DNA from 4 places in the Paenibacillus sp. FSL R7-0340 genome. Region 1 is predicted to be linked to each of the others. Evidence: riboswitches for the same ligand, from Rfam matches in the RefSeq annotation. Region 1 holds a riboswitch; each other region holds the start of a gene.

What was found. Region 1 has a riboswitch for thiamine pyrophosphate ahead of tenA (thiaminase II). Riboswitches for the same ligand answer to the same signal wherever they lie in the genome.
Region 2: linked by a shared signal. The riboswitch ahead of MKX59_RS25650 (ECF transporter S component) and the one ahead of tenA (thiaminase II) in region 1 are both predicted to bind thiamine pyrophosphate.
Region 3: linked by a shared signal. The riboswitch ahead of MKX59_RS23125 (ABC transporter substrate-binding protein) and the one ahead of tenA (thiaminase II) in region 1 are both predicted to bind thiamine pyrophosphate.
Region 4: linked by a shared signal. The riboswitch ahead of MKX59_RS13275 (thiamine phosphate synthase) and the one ahead of tenA (thiaminase II) in region 1 are both predicted to bind thiamine pyrophosphate.

The regions. Positions count from the first base shown of each region.
Region 1 is NZ_JBBOBY010000001.1:1,511,090-1,514,206, reverse strand. It holds gene MKX59_RS06795 (NAD-dependent malic enzyme) at 1-1,595, shown strand, start outside; TPP riboswitch at 1,688-1,790, shown strand; gene tenA (thiaminase II) at 1,927-2,616, shown strand; gene thiM (hydroxyethylthiazole kinase) at 2,691-3,117, shown strand, end outside.
Region 2 is NZ_JBBOBY010000002.1:611,202-614,318, forward strand. It holds gene MKX59_RS25640 (polynucleotide kinase-phosphatase) at 1-658, shown strand, start outside; gene MKX59_RS25645 (TatD family hydrolase) at 679-1,476, shown strand; TPP riboswitch at 1,521-1,630, shown strand; gene MKX59_RS25650 (ECF transporter S component) at 1,880-2,476, shown strand; gene MKX59_RS25655 (ABC transporter ATP-binding protein) at 2,476-3,117, shown strand, end outside.
Region 3 is NZ_JBBOBY010000002.1:54,202-57,318, reverse strand. It holds gene MKX59_RS23135 (bifunctional 2',3'-cyclic-nucleotide 2'-phosphodiesterase/3'-nucleotidase) at 1-76, opposite strand, end outside; gene MKX59_RS23130 (pyridoxamine 5'-phosphate oxidase family protein) at 298-732, opposite strand; TPP riboswitch at 1,003-1,112, shown strand; gene MKX59_RS23125 (ABC transporter substrate-binding protein) at 1,304-2,347, shown strand; gene MKX59_RS23120 (MTH1187 family thiamine-binding protein) at 2,766-3,059, shown strand; gene MKX59_RS23115 (ABC transporter permease) at 3,056-3,117, shown strand, end outside.
Region 4 is NZ_JBBOBY010000001.1:2,934,311-2,937,427, forward strand. It holds gene MKX59_RS13270 (ABC-F family ATP-binding cassette domain-containing protein) at 1-1,261, shown strand, start outside; TPP riboswitch at 1,355-1,463, shown strand; gene MKX59_RS13275 (thiamine phosphate synthase) at 1,728-2,321, shown strand; gene thiO (glycine oxidase ThiO) at 2,386-3,117, shown strand, end outside.

The sequences.
Region 1 (3,117 bases):
TGGAAGGAATCCTTCCTCCAACCGTCCTTTCATTGGAGAAACAGAGCGTACGGGCATATCAGCAGTTTCTGGCACAACCCACCATGCTGCGAAAAAATGCTTCTCTCAACGACCTTCACAACCGAAATGTCGTACTCTACTACCGGCTGCTAACCGATCATTTGAGTGAAATGCTGCCCGTAGTCTACACGCCGACCGTAGGAACCGCGATTCAAGAATATAGTCACGAGTACAACCGTCCTGGAGGCATATATTTGTCGATAGATAACCCGAACGGTATTGGACAAGCATTCCATAATTCTGGTTTGAGCGGCCATGATGTGGATCTGATCGTCGTGACAGATTCCGAAAGTATTTTAGGGATTGGTGACTGGGGCGTCGGGGGGATTAACATTGCTATCGGCAAGCTTGCAGTGTATACGGCTGCGGCAGGCATTCATCCCGGGCGGGTGCTGCCAATTGTACTAGATGTAGGTACAAATAATGAAAAGCTGCTGAATGATCCACTGTACATCGGAAACCGCCATAAACGGGTTCGCGGAGAAGCCTATAACCAGTTTATTGATACTTTTATCAGCAAAACGTTAGCGCAATTCCCAAAGACGCTTTTACATTGGGAAGACGTGGGCAGCGTAAATGCACGCCATATTATAGGAAAATACGGTCAAAGCATACTCACCTTCAACGATGATATACAAGGTACAGGAGCGGTGACCTTGGCTGCGATTCTTTCGGCGGTGGGTGTCACCAAGACTCCGCTGCGTGAACAAAAAATACTTGTTTTCGGCCCAGGGGCAGCAGGAATCGGTAATGCTGATCAAATTCGGGGTGCTATGATCGAGGACGGCCTTTCCGCAGAAGATTCCTTCAAGTCCTTTTGGGCCTTTGATTATCGCGGGCTGTTAATGGAAGATATGGAAGACGTATTGGAATATCAGAAACCGTATGTGCGCAAAAAGGATGAAGTCAGCTCATGGACCCGGTCGGGTGACGGCAAAATACCACTGCTAGAGGTCATCCGTCAGGTGAAGCCTACGATATTGATTGGAACTTCCGGTGTAGCAGGTGCCTTTTCTGAAGAGATCATCAAGGAGATGGCGAAACATGTAGAACGCCCGATCATTATGCCCATGTCCAATCCTACAAACCTTGCAGAAGCAGTACCCGAGGATTTGATCCGGTGGACAGATGGCAGAGCACTGATCGCAACCGGAAGTCCTTTTGAGCCCGTCACCTATAACGGTACGAAATTTGAGATTGGGCAGGCGAACAATGCCTTTGTTTTTCCGGGACTGGGTCTGGGTGCGATTGTGGTTAAAGCCAAAAGGATTACCCCTGCGATGTTTACAGCGGCAGCAGTTGCTGTTGCCAATGGTGTAGATTCGAATACGCCTGGCGGTGCGCTACTCCCTCATATCCGAAAATTACGCGAAGTTTCGTACGCTGTTGCGATTGCGGTTGCAAAAGCCGCGATACAGGATCAGGTAGCTCAGGCGCACATTTCAGATGTGGAACAAGCTATACAAGATGCAATGTGGAAACCGGAATATGCCAAGGTCAAAGCAGTGGAAAGTGTAATTCATCATCCTCACTAAGCCCAAAACACCTAACTAGAGGAAATTTAATATTTTGCACACTATGTTTGACATAGCGTATGAACGTATGTACAGTAATAGTCAAAAGAATAGAAGTCCACTAGGGGAGCCAATATGGCTGAGACAAGAATGTATCTTGGACCCTTTGAACCTGATCTAGTTCGTACTAGCGTAGGAAAGTGGAGCCTTCGTATATAAGGTTTCAAGCGTTTTTTGCGTATTGGGCCTATTGTTGAAGCCGCTCCATTTTTCCGGGGCGGCTTTTTAGCGTTGTTCCGGAATTATATTCTTACAGGACTTCTTGCTCTTCAATTTAATGGAGGTGGGGAAATTGAGTTTTACACAAGAACTCCGTCGGCAGGCGGACGGCATTTTTCAAGCGATTTTTGAGCATCCCTTTGTGAGAGGTATTGCTGAAGGAAGTTTGACAAGGGGACAGCTGATTCACTATGTAAAACAGGACTTTGAATATTTGAACGCCTACATGCGGATATACGGCATCGCAATCTCCAAATGCACGAATCGGGAGGACATGGCTGTATTTAATGAACAAATCTCTTTTATTCTCCACAGCGAGGTTCATCCGCATCAAAATTTCTGTGCTGTCGCAGGGGTGAGCTATGAAGAGTTGCAGGGATATCCGCTCGCTCCGTCGGCTCATCACTATATCCGTCACATGCTGACGGTTGCGCATGAGGGCAGCCTGGGCGAGATCTTGGCTGTGCTGCTGCCATGTATGTGGACGTATGCCGAGATTGGTCGCAGGCTGCTGGATGAAGTAAAGCCGGATGAGTCTCATCCGTTCTATGAATGGATGGGCTTCTATGGAGACCAGCTTGATGATACAACACTCAAGTTCCGAGAACGTGTAGATGCTTGGGCGGAAGGCGCAACGGCTGCTGAGCGAGAGCGGATGATTGAGCATTTTATACTGAGCTGCCAGCTGGAATATAAGTTCTGGGACATGGCCTATAAGCAGGAAGAATGGCCGGTCCAGATACAGGCAGCGGTCTTGGAATAGTCAGCTTGGCAATTCGATGCGTGAAGTACAGTTAATGCCCTGTTGAACCACCAACTATAGAGAGGATAATCATTATGAGTACATGGGAAAAAAGTTATTCGGATCTCCTGACGAAGGTACAAAACAGCAAACCCCTCGTTCACAATATGACCAATGTGGTAGTCACTAACTTTACGGCCAACGGCCTGTATGCATTGGGCGCCTCCCCGGTGATGGCCTATGCACCCGAGGAAGTAGCAGACATGGCAAAAATAGCGGGAGCCGTCGTGTTAAACATCGGTACGCTGAACCGCGAACTGGTGGATGCCATGATCATTGCTGGACAATCGGCGAATGCACACGGTGTTCCGGTCCTGCTAGATCCGGTCGGTGCGGGAGCAACGAGCTTTAGAACTGAGTCGGCACTGCGAATCCTGAGAAAAGTCAAAATCTCATTGGTGCGGGGCAATGCAGCCGAAGTCGCGCATCTTGTTGGAGAAGCGCGTGAGATTAAAGGCGTAG
Region 2 (3,117 bases), on a different contig from region 1:
TAAGCTGGTAGACAAGCTGAAGCAGGCGAAGGTTGCAGGTCGAGAGGTTGGAGACTGGTTGGAGGAAATGGAACAGAAGTACGCGAATGCCGTAACGTTTCAAGAGGCTTTTCAAAAATATTGCTGGGATGTGGACGGTCTGGATGAAATTCGTATTGCACCGTTCCATACACTGGCACACAGCGGAAAGACTTTTTTCGACCATTCTCATATTTGGCATATGGAGCAAAACCGGGAGCTGGCTGGGCTGTCTTCCCTGTTTATGGAGACAGAGTATCGCGTTATCACGGACGAAGCAAGCGAGGAAGAGGTCATTCGCTGGTGGAACGAGATGACAGAGGATGGTCATGAAGGGATTGTGATCAAGCCGGAACGCTTTTTGATGAAAAATCGGGACAAGATGATTCAGCCTGCAATCAAGGTGAGAGGCCGGAAGTATTTGCACATCATTTACGGTATGGATTATCTTGCCCCTGAGAATTTAAAGCGTCTGAAGCAGCGTCGAACGAACAAAAAGGAGCGTCATGCCCTGATGGAAGGAGCGCTTGGTATGGAAGGCGTGGAACGTTTTGTCCGCAAGGATACGGTAGATCGTATTCATGAATGCGTCCTTGCCGCGCTATCTCTGGAATCGGAGCCGATTGATCCGAGATTGTAGTTTGCGAAGGAGGGATTGAGATGGAAAGGGGTACACCGTTAATTGATATTGGCGTGAACTTGATGCACCGTTCGTTTCATGCGGATCGGGAACAGGTGGTAGAGAGAGCCGCAGCTGTAGGGATTTCACCCCTGATTATTACCGGGACCAGTGTCCGCAGCAGTCGGGAGGCTTCTCAGTATGCAGCACGTTATCCGGGCAAGCTGTATGCGACAGCTGGCGTGCATCCCCATGATGCCAAAGACTGCAGCGCAGAGACGGTTCAGCAGCTCCGTCAGCTGGCGAGTCAGCCGCAGGTCGTATCCATAGGGGAATGCGGATTGGACTATAACCGTGATTTTTCGCCGCGTGATGTGCAGCGCCGATGGTTTGGCGAGCAAATCCAACTGGCGGGTGAGCTGAATATGCCGTTATTTTTGCATGAACGAGATGCACATGAGGATTTTGCCGCTATGCTGCGGGAGTATCAAGGGCTTGTCGATAAAGCAGTGGTGCATTGTTTTACAGGCACGGAACAAGAATTGCATACGTATGTAGAGATGGGACTGTATATCGGGATCACCGGCTGGATTTGCGACGAACGGCGTGGCAAACATCTGCGTGAACTGGTCAGAGATATTCCCTTGGACCGTCTGATGATTGAAACGGATGCTCCATTTTTGACCCCGCGTAATTTGCCCGTGAAGCCCAAAGAAGGGCGTAATGAGTCGATGTATCTCGCTCACATTGCTGCTACGATAGCCGAATGTACAGGCCGAAGCATGATGGAGATCGAAATCGCCACGACGGAGACAGCCAAACGTTTCTTCGGATTATAGGATTGTCAAAGCCATAGATGTGGTATATATTATAGTGAATTAAAAAAGCATTGTCGGGAGCTTGAGAAAGTCAGGCTGAGAGGGTGGCCCTTGCCACTGACCGTGAAATCTGATCTGGGTAATGCCAGCGTAGAGAAACCAAGAACACTATACAGGAATGCCGCTTGTTTTGCGGTTGTCGATAGATACAATGTATGTCCTAGCATTTTACCTTGACCCTGACTTTGGCTTGGTATCAGTGTAGTAGCTTAGACTACTGGTTATATAAGGCATATCGACGAATGATGTTTTGTATGGTGCTTCACCTTTTACTGCGCATAAAGCTTGCCTGGAGATTCAGCTCCAGACAAGCTTTTTTTTATGTCCAAGAGGCCAATTATAAGGATAAGGGGAGCACGCAATAATGAATACTGCTGTAAGAGCGTCCAAAGGGTTGAAGCTGACTGATATTTTGGTCACGATTGTGATCGCTGTTGTGTTCGGGTTAGTCTACAAAATATGGGGACCTGCCTATGATTTGATGAAACCATTCGGTCTACACACCGAGCAACTGATGTATGGCATGTGGTTTATGGCAGGCACCTTTGCTTATCTCATCATTCGCAAGCCGGGTGTTGCAATTTTGGCAGAGGTGGCAGCGGCAACGGTCAGTGCTTTTTTGGGAAGCGAATGGGGGATGTCCACTTTGTACTATGGCCTGCTGCAAGGCTTGGGAGCGGAGCTATTTTTTGCGGCTTTTCTGTATCGGAACGCAAACCTGTGGGTTGCTTCGCTAGCTGCGGCCGGGGCGGCTGTCGCTTCTCTGATTTTAGACTTCAGCTACGGGTATATTGATCAGCTTTCGACCTGGAACTATGTTTTGTATATTGGTTTTCGCATGATTGGCAGCATTGTGATTGCCGGGGTATTCGCGTTCTATCTGGCTAGGGCATTGGAGGTAACCGGAGTCACGCGAAGTTTGAGACCCGCAACGGAACAAGATTATAAGGGGCTGGATTGATGAGCCAGGCAACCGAAGATGTGGTGGCTTCGATCACCCGTCTTCGGTTGAAATTCCCCGGTGAGCAGGAGCTGCTTTTTCACAATATGTCTTTGTCTGTCCGCAAGGGGGAAAAGCTGCTGTTGCTGGGACCGAGTGGATGCGGTAAATCAACGCTGCTCCAAGTGTTAAGCGGTCTGATTCCACGCACGATAGAAGTGCCTATGAAATGCGATGCTGCTGTAATCCCAAGTGTCTCAGGTATTGTATTTCAAGATCCTGATACGCAGTTTTGTATGTCATATGCAGACGAGGAACTGGCTTTTGTGTTGGAAAATAATCAGGTTCCTCGTGAGCAGATGCGATCCCGTATTCGCGAGCTGCTGATACAGGTTGGTCTATCAACGGATGATATACACATGCCCATTGGCAGCATGTCACAGGGAATGAAACAGCGGCTGGCGATTGCGTCTGTGCTGGCTATGGAGCCAGAAGTGCTTTTTCTGGATGAGCCCACGGCTTTGTTGGACGAGGAAGGCACTACACAGGTGTGGGATACCATTCGAAACATTTCGGTAGACCAGACACTGGTGATCGTGGAGCATAAAATTAATGAAATTGTCCATGATGTGGACCGGATTGTGGTGCTTTCTGCTCAAGGG
Region 3 (3,117 bases), on a different contig from region 1:
CGGCCGAAAACACCAGCATGCTACAAGCCACAACTGCTGCTGTAAACCCTTTAAACCAATTTTTACGAAATAACAAAATATACCCCTCCTCATTAAGGTGTATGCCTCATATACATACTTTTGCACATATATGTAAGCCATGAACCCACCATTTCTATTTTAATCCAACGCCAGATAAAAGAGTAGTCATTTACTTAAATTATTTATGAAAAAATAATTAATTTTCTCAAAAAATAAAAAGCCAGCAAACCTCCTAAAAAACTCGGAGATTCACCGGCTTATCCATTTATATTCGTATTACTTCTTCCAAACCTGGCGCTCAGATTGCTGACCCACATACTCAATGCGTGTCGGATTCACGTCCAGAATGACATAATCGGGATCATCCGGTCCGGAAAACCATTCCTTCAAGGAATCGTTCCACACTTGTTTGCGCAGCCCCTCATCAGCTGTGATCTGGACGGTAGCCTCCACTTCTACGACTTCCTTCGTACCGCCAACTTCATAACCCAGCAGCAGATAAGCATTCGGATTGTCCTTTAGCTCCTCTACTTTATGCGTTTTGCGATCTGTCGCCAGATGAATGTTCATTCCATCGTTAAAAAGGGCCATATAGCGTACTTTCGGTTTGCCACCCTCTACCGTACCTAACGAGCAAAATTTGTTGTTATCCAAAGCCTTCACAATGGCTTGTTCCAGTTGGTTGCGATCCAATGTTTCCGTTTTACCCACAGTACAACAACTCCTTTTCACGAATTAGAATTCTCTACGGCCACGCCATTGGGCACCAGCCCATCTGAACCTACTTGCGTAGCTGTTCTGAAAATAACATGACCGGATCGAATCGAATTGATTCATGCTCATTTTCAGATCAAAGCTCACAGTAAAAGTGTACCCTGTCGTTCGGCAAATGAACCGTCACCTCTCCCTTCATGCTGGACAGACCCGCATTCAAGGCATATAATCGTCGTAGTAAACCCGAATAAATGAACCCATTAAACCATACAATGCCAGGGGTGCTGGAATCGGCCGGCTGAGAGTGTGTCCCAAGACACTGACCCTTACAACCTGATCTGGGTAATGCCAGCGTAGGAATGCTTAAGCAAGATGTGCCTTTTTTACATAGGACCATCCCTTACTTTGGTATATACAAGCGCAAGCGTCCCGGAAACTCGGGGCGCTTTTTTTGTTGAAGATTAAGTTGTTGGAAAGATCGCATCCGGCAGATGTTATTTTTAGAAAATGGGTAACTTAAGCTGTCTGATTGGACGGATAACGGGTAATTAAAGGAGAGAACACAACGATGAAGCGCATGAAAATATTAAGCCTGGGACTGATCAGTCTGTGGCTCATGGCCCTGACCCTGACCGCTTGCGGTGGAAGTCCCCCCACATCCCAAGAAGCGGCTCCCGCTACCGACACTCAAACGTCTACTCCGGCAAAGGGGCTCAAAGATGTTAAAGTCGTGCTCGACTGGACACCCAATACGAATCATACGGGACTCTATGTCGCTAAGGACAAAGGATTTTACGAAAAAGCGGGTTTGAATGTCCAAATTGTTCAACCTGGTTCAGGCGGAGCTGATCAAATGGTTGCTTCTAATGCTGCACCTTTTGGTATCAGCTACCAAGAAGGCGTCACACAGGCTCGTACGCAAGGCGTGCCGCTTGTATCCATCGCTGCGGTGATTCAGCATAATACCTCAGGCTTCGCAGCCCCGGTAGATCGTGGAATTAAGAGCCCGAAAGATTTTGAAGGTAAAAAATACGGCGGTTGGGGCTCTCCCGTAGAAGAAGCGGTCATGAAATCCATCATGGATTCAGACAAAGGCGATGTGAGCAAAGTGAAGATCATCAACATGGGCAATGCAGACTATTTTACAGCCGTGAAGCGGGATATCGACTTTGCCTGGATTTTCTACGCATGGACCGGAATCGAGGCCCAGCTTCGAGGTGAGCCATTGGATATGCTGTATGTAAAAGATTATTCCAAAAGCCTCGATTACTATACACCTGTAATTGTGAGCAACGAACAGACAATAAAAAATGATCCCGAGCTGGTCAAAGCGTTCATGGACGCTACCGCACAAGGCTATGAATACACTATCGCTCATCCGGAAGAAGCCGCAGACATCTTAAGCAAAGCTGTACCGGAGCTGGATAAAAAACTGGTACTTGCCAGCCAAAAATGGCTAAGCCCGCGTTATCAGGACGATGCCGCGCAATGGGGTGTGCAAAAAGCGGAGGTATGGCAAAACTATTCGGACTGGATGTACGAACGCAAGCTGCTCAGCAAGCCTTTGGAAGTCGATAAAGCCTTCACAAACGGTTTCCTGCCCAAGCGTTGATCATTTGTTAAAACGCTAAATAAGACTGATCTAGAGAAGTGAACAAAGCGCCACTACGCAGTCGGATGGTGCTTCCCATCGCTGCTGTACCCAGATTTCTTTTATGAATATCTGGGTACAAAGGCGAACGCTAACGCTTGTACAGCACCATTCCGCCCACTTCGTTCTCGTTCTACTTGGTTTATTCTTTAGCTTTTCATATTATCTAAGCGCTAAGTAGGTGCGCTTGTGTGTTAAAAATGCCACACAAACCAGCTTTAAAAATAGGGTGCTTTTAAGGCGGTTGGCAGCGTAGTGGTTCATTTGAATCTGGAGAAGCGAAGCGATCGTAAGATCAAATGAACCGCGAAGCGGTCTCCCCGCCTTAAACCACCATATTTTTTTAATAACACTCCAAATAAAGGACAGGTGAATTTGCATGGCTAACACACTGCTCAGTATTCAAGTAATCCCTAAAACTCCTAATAACGAGGACTCTTACCCGTATGTAGATAAGGCGATTGAGGTCATTCAGCGCTCCGGTGTCAAACATCAGGTGAATCCATTGGATACGACCATGGAGGGCGAGCTCGACGAGTTGCTGAAAGTGGTTAAAGAAATGCACGAAGCTTTGACGGAAGCGGGCAGTCCCAGCGTCATTTCACAGATCAAAATCGCACATAACCCACAAGGCATCAGCATGAACAAGCTGACCGAGAAATATCGCCCATGAATCCGAAAGGCAAGAACGCATCCTGGTGGAAAAGCGTATGGCCGCCCTTTGTGGCGGT
Region 4 (3,117 bases), 1.4 Mb from region 1:
AAAGGAAATGATGCAGATTACTGACAAGATGGGGGATGCTTCTCCTGAAGAGTTGGAAGTGCTGCTGGAACAGATGGGTGAAATTCAGGAGCAACTGGATATGGGGGATTTTTACCTCATTGATGTGAAGGTTGAAGAAATGGCGAATGGACTAGGTCTGTCGGCCATAGGACTGGATCGGGATGTATCTGCACTTAGCGGTGGGCAACGGACAAAGGTGCTTCTTGCTAAGTTGCTGTTGGAAAAGCCAAATGTCCTGCTGCTGGATGAGCCTACCAACTATTTGGATGTAGAGCATATTGAATGGCTTACGCGCTATTTGAAGGATTATCCCTATGCTTTTATCCTTATTTCACATGATACTGAGTTTATGAACCAGGTCGTTAATGTTATTTACCATCTTGAATTTGCCAAGATGACCCGTTATTCAGCTAACTATGAAAAGTTTCTTGAAATGGCGGATCTGAACAAAGCTCAGCATATTGATGCTTATGAGAAGCAACAGGACTTTATTAAGAAACAGGAAGATTTTATTCAGCGTAATAAAGCGCGTGCCTCTACATCTGGCCGAGCAAAGAGCCGTGAAAAGCAACTTGATCGGATCGAACGTATAGATAAGCCTGAAGAAGCTGCGAAGCCAACCTTTCAATTCAAAGAAGCACGTGCAAGCGGAAAGACGGTATTTGAGGGTATTGATTTTGAGATTGGTTATACGCATGCCCTTTTGCCTAAAATGTCCATGACGATTGAACGTGGCGAAAAGATTGCTATTGTTGGCTACAACGGTGTCGGTAAATCGACATTGCTCAAAACCATATTGGGAAAAATTCCACCAATCAGTGGAAAAACCTATCAAGGTGATTTTTTGCAGCCCGCTTATTTTGAGCAGGAAGTAAAGGCGGAGAAAATTACACCGATTGACGATGTGTGGAATGAATTCCCACATTTGAACCAGCATGAAGTACGAGCGCATTTGGCGCGTTGCGGTTTAAAGAATGAGCATATCACGCGTCCGCTATCTGCGCTCAGTGGTGGAGAACAGGCTAAAGTCCGTCTTTGCAAACTGTTAATGCGTGAAAGCAACTGGGTACTGTTCGATGAGCCTACCAACCACTTGGATGTTAAAGCTAAGGATGAGCTGAAACGTGCCTTGAAGGAATACAAAGGGACCGTATTGCTTGTATCTCACGAACCGGACTTTTACGAGGATTGGGTAACCAAAACGTGGAATGTGGAAGAGTGGTCAAGTAAAGTTAACTAACATCAACTAAATCCAATTCTGCATATTTCACACGAAGTGGGGTTTGCAGAATTAGGAAAATATGCTAAGCTATCTTTAGCTTATACAATAAAATAGTCACACTAGGGGAGCCGCCCATGCGGCTGAGACGGAATAAATGGATTTCGGACCCTTTGCACCTGATCTGGGTTATGCCAGCGTAGGGAAGTGAGCGCCGTACAAACAAGGCAACACCATCTTATTTTTGTTTGTGCGTGGGACGATACACGTATACGGATATCATTGTCCGTTCGATTATTGGACGTTCGTTAAACCACTTCCTTGGGGAAGTGGTTTTTTTGCGTTTCGTTCACTTTAAGTTGTTCGAGCTTCCGTAGACGATTCACATACAATCCTCTTTCATTACTGCTGGTAGACGTGACTGGCTAAGCTTAGATCTTTTAGTCCAATGTGAGGTGAAGACAAAATCGAATTACACGCAATTTCGATGGAAAAGGGCACTTTTGCACAAGCAGCCCAAGTGGCTGCTGTGATTTGTCCGTATGTTCATTATGTACACGCACGTTTAAAACAGAATGGTGCCTCTGCATTGCTATCTTTGACTCGCAGCATGGTGGAGCAGGGAGTTCCTTTGCAACAAATTGTAGTAAATGATCGTGTGGATGTAGCTTTACTTACTTTGGTTGGAGCCGTCCAGCTACCAGCTAATGGATTACCTGTAGCGGATGTGAAAAGCCTACTTCCAAAGGGTACACGCTGTGGAGTATCTGTGCATTCCTTGAAGGAGGCGCAGACTGCCGAGCGGGTAGGAGCGGACTATGTACTTTATGGTCACATATATGAGACCCATTGTAAGCCCGGTATTGTACCACGGGGTTTAGCTCAGCTTGAACATATTTGCAGGCTGTCGAACATTCCGGTGATCGCGCTGGGCGGCATACAACCGCACCATATCCCGGAGCTTTATAGGGCCGGAGCAAGCGGAATTGCGGTGATGTCTGGTATATGGGAGGCTGAGTCGCCCGTTGCAGCTGCGCTGGAATATCGGCGAATGGCAGATCTTGTAGTTCACGACCTGTAGCGAGAAAACGAGAGTAGAGGCAAGCTGAAAGCAGAATGGTTTATGGAGAGGAGACACGGAACAAATGCCAAAGATACACATAGAGGCAAGAGCGATAGGACACGCTGAATGCTTGGTCATAGGTGGAGGTGTCATCGGCAGTTCCATTGCTTACCATGTGGCCAAGGAGGGAAGAAGTACGATCATGCTGGAACGATTGATCCCGGGTGAGGGAGCCTCAGGAGCAGCGGTTGGAATGCTGGCAGCGGAAAGTGAAGAGTTCACCGACTCTGAGCTGGCACGGTTTGCTCGCATAAGTCGAGACGCATTCCCTGAGCTTGTCTGTGATCTGGAGCGTTTGTCAGGTATTTCGGTGGAATTCCGTACAGAAGGATTTGTGACTCCTTTCCGTACGGAAACTGAAGGCCAAAAACGCTGGAAAGCTGCTAAAACGCGAGAGGATGATTGTCCTATCTGGTGGGATGCGAAGGAATTGGCCCGACGAATTCCAGGTTTGGATGAACAAGCGATCGGGGCAATATATCGTTCAAAAGAGACACAAGTGGCTCCTGTCCAGCTTTGCCATGCTTATGCAGGTGCTGCTGTGGTGCTGGGGGCAACGGTATGGTCTGGTACACAGGCAGAGCAACTGGTCATACAGAATGGTCGAGTTTGCGGTGTTCGAACAGATAGTGGCTTTTTTTCCTGCGATCAGGTCATTATTGCCGGAGGCTTGGATAGCATGAAATTGCTAGCGCAGGTTGGATTTGAATATCCACTTTATCCGGTCAAGGGTGAAGCGGTAGCGGTCTCCTTG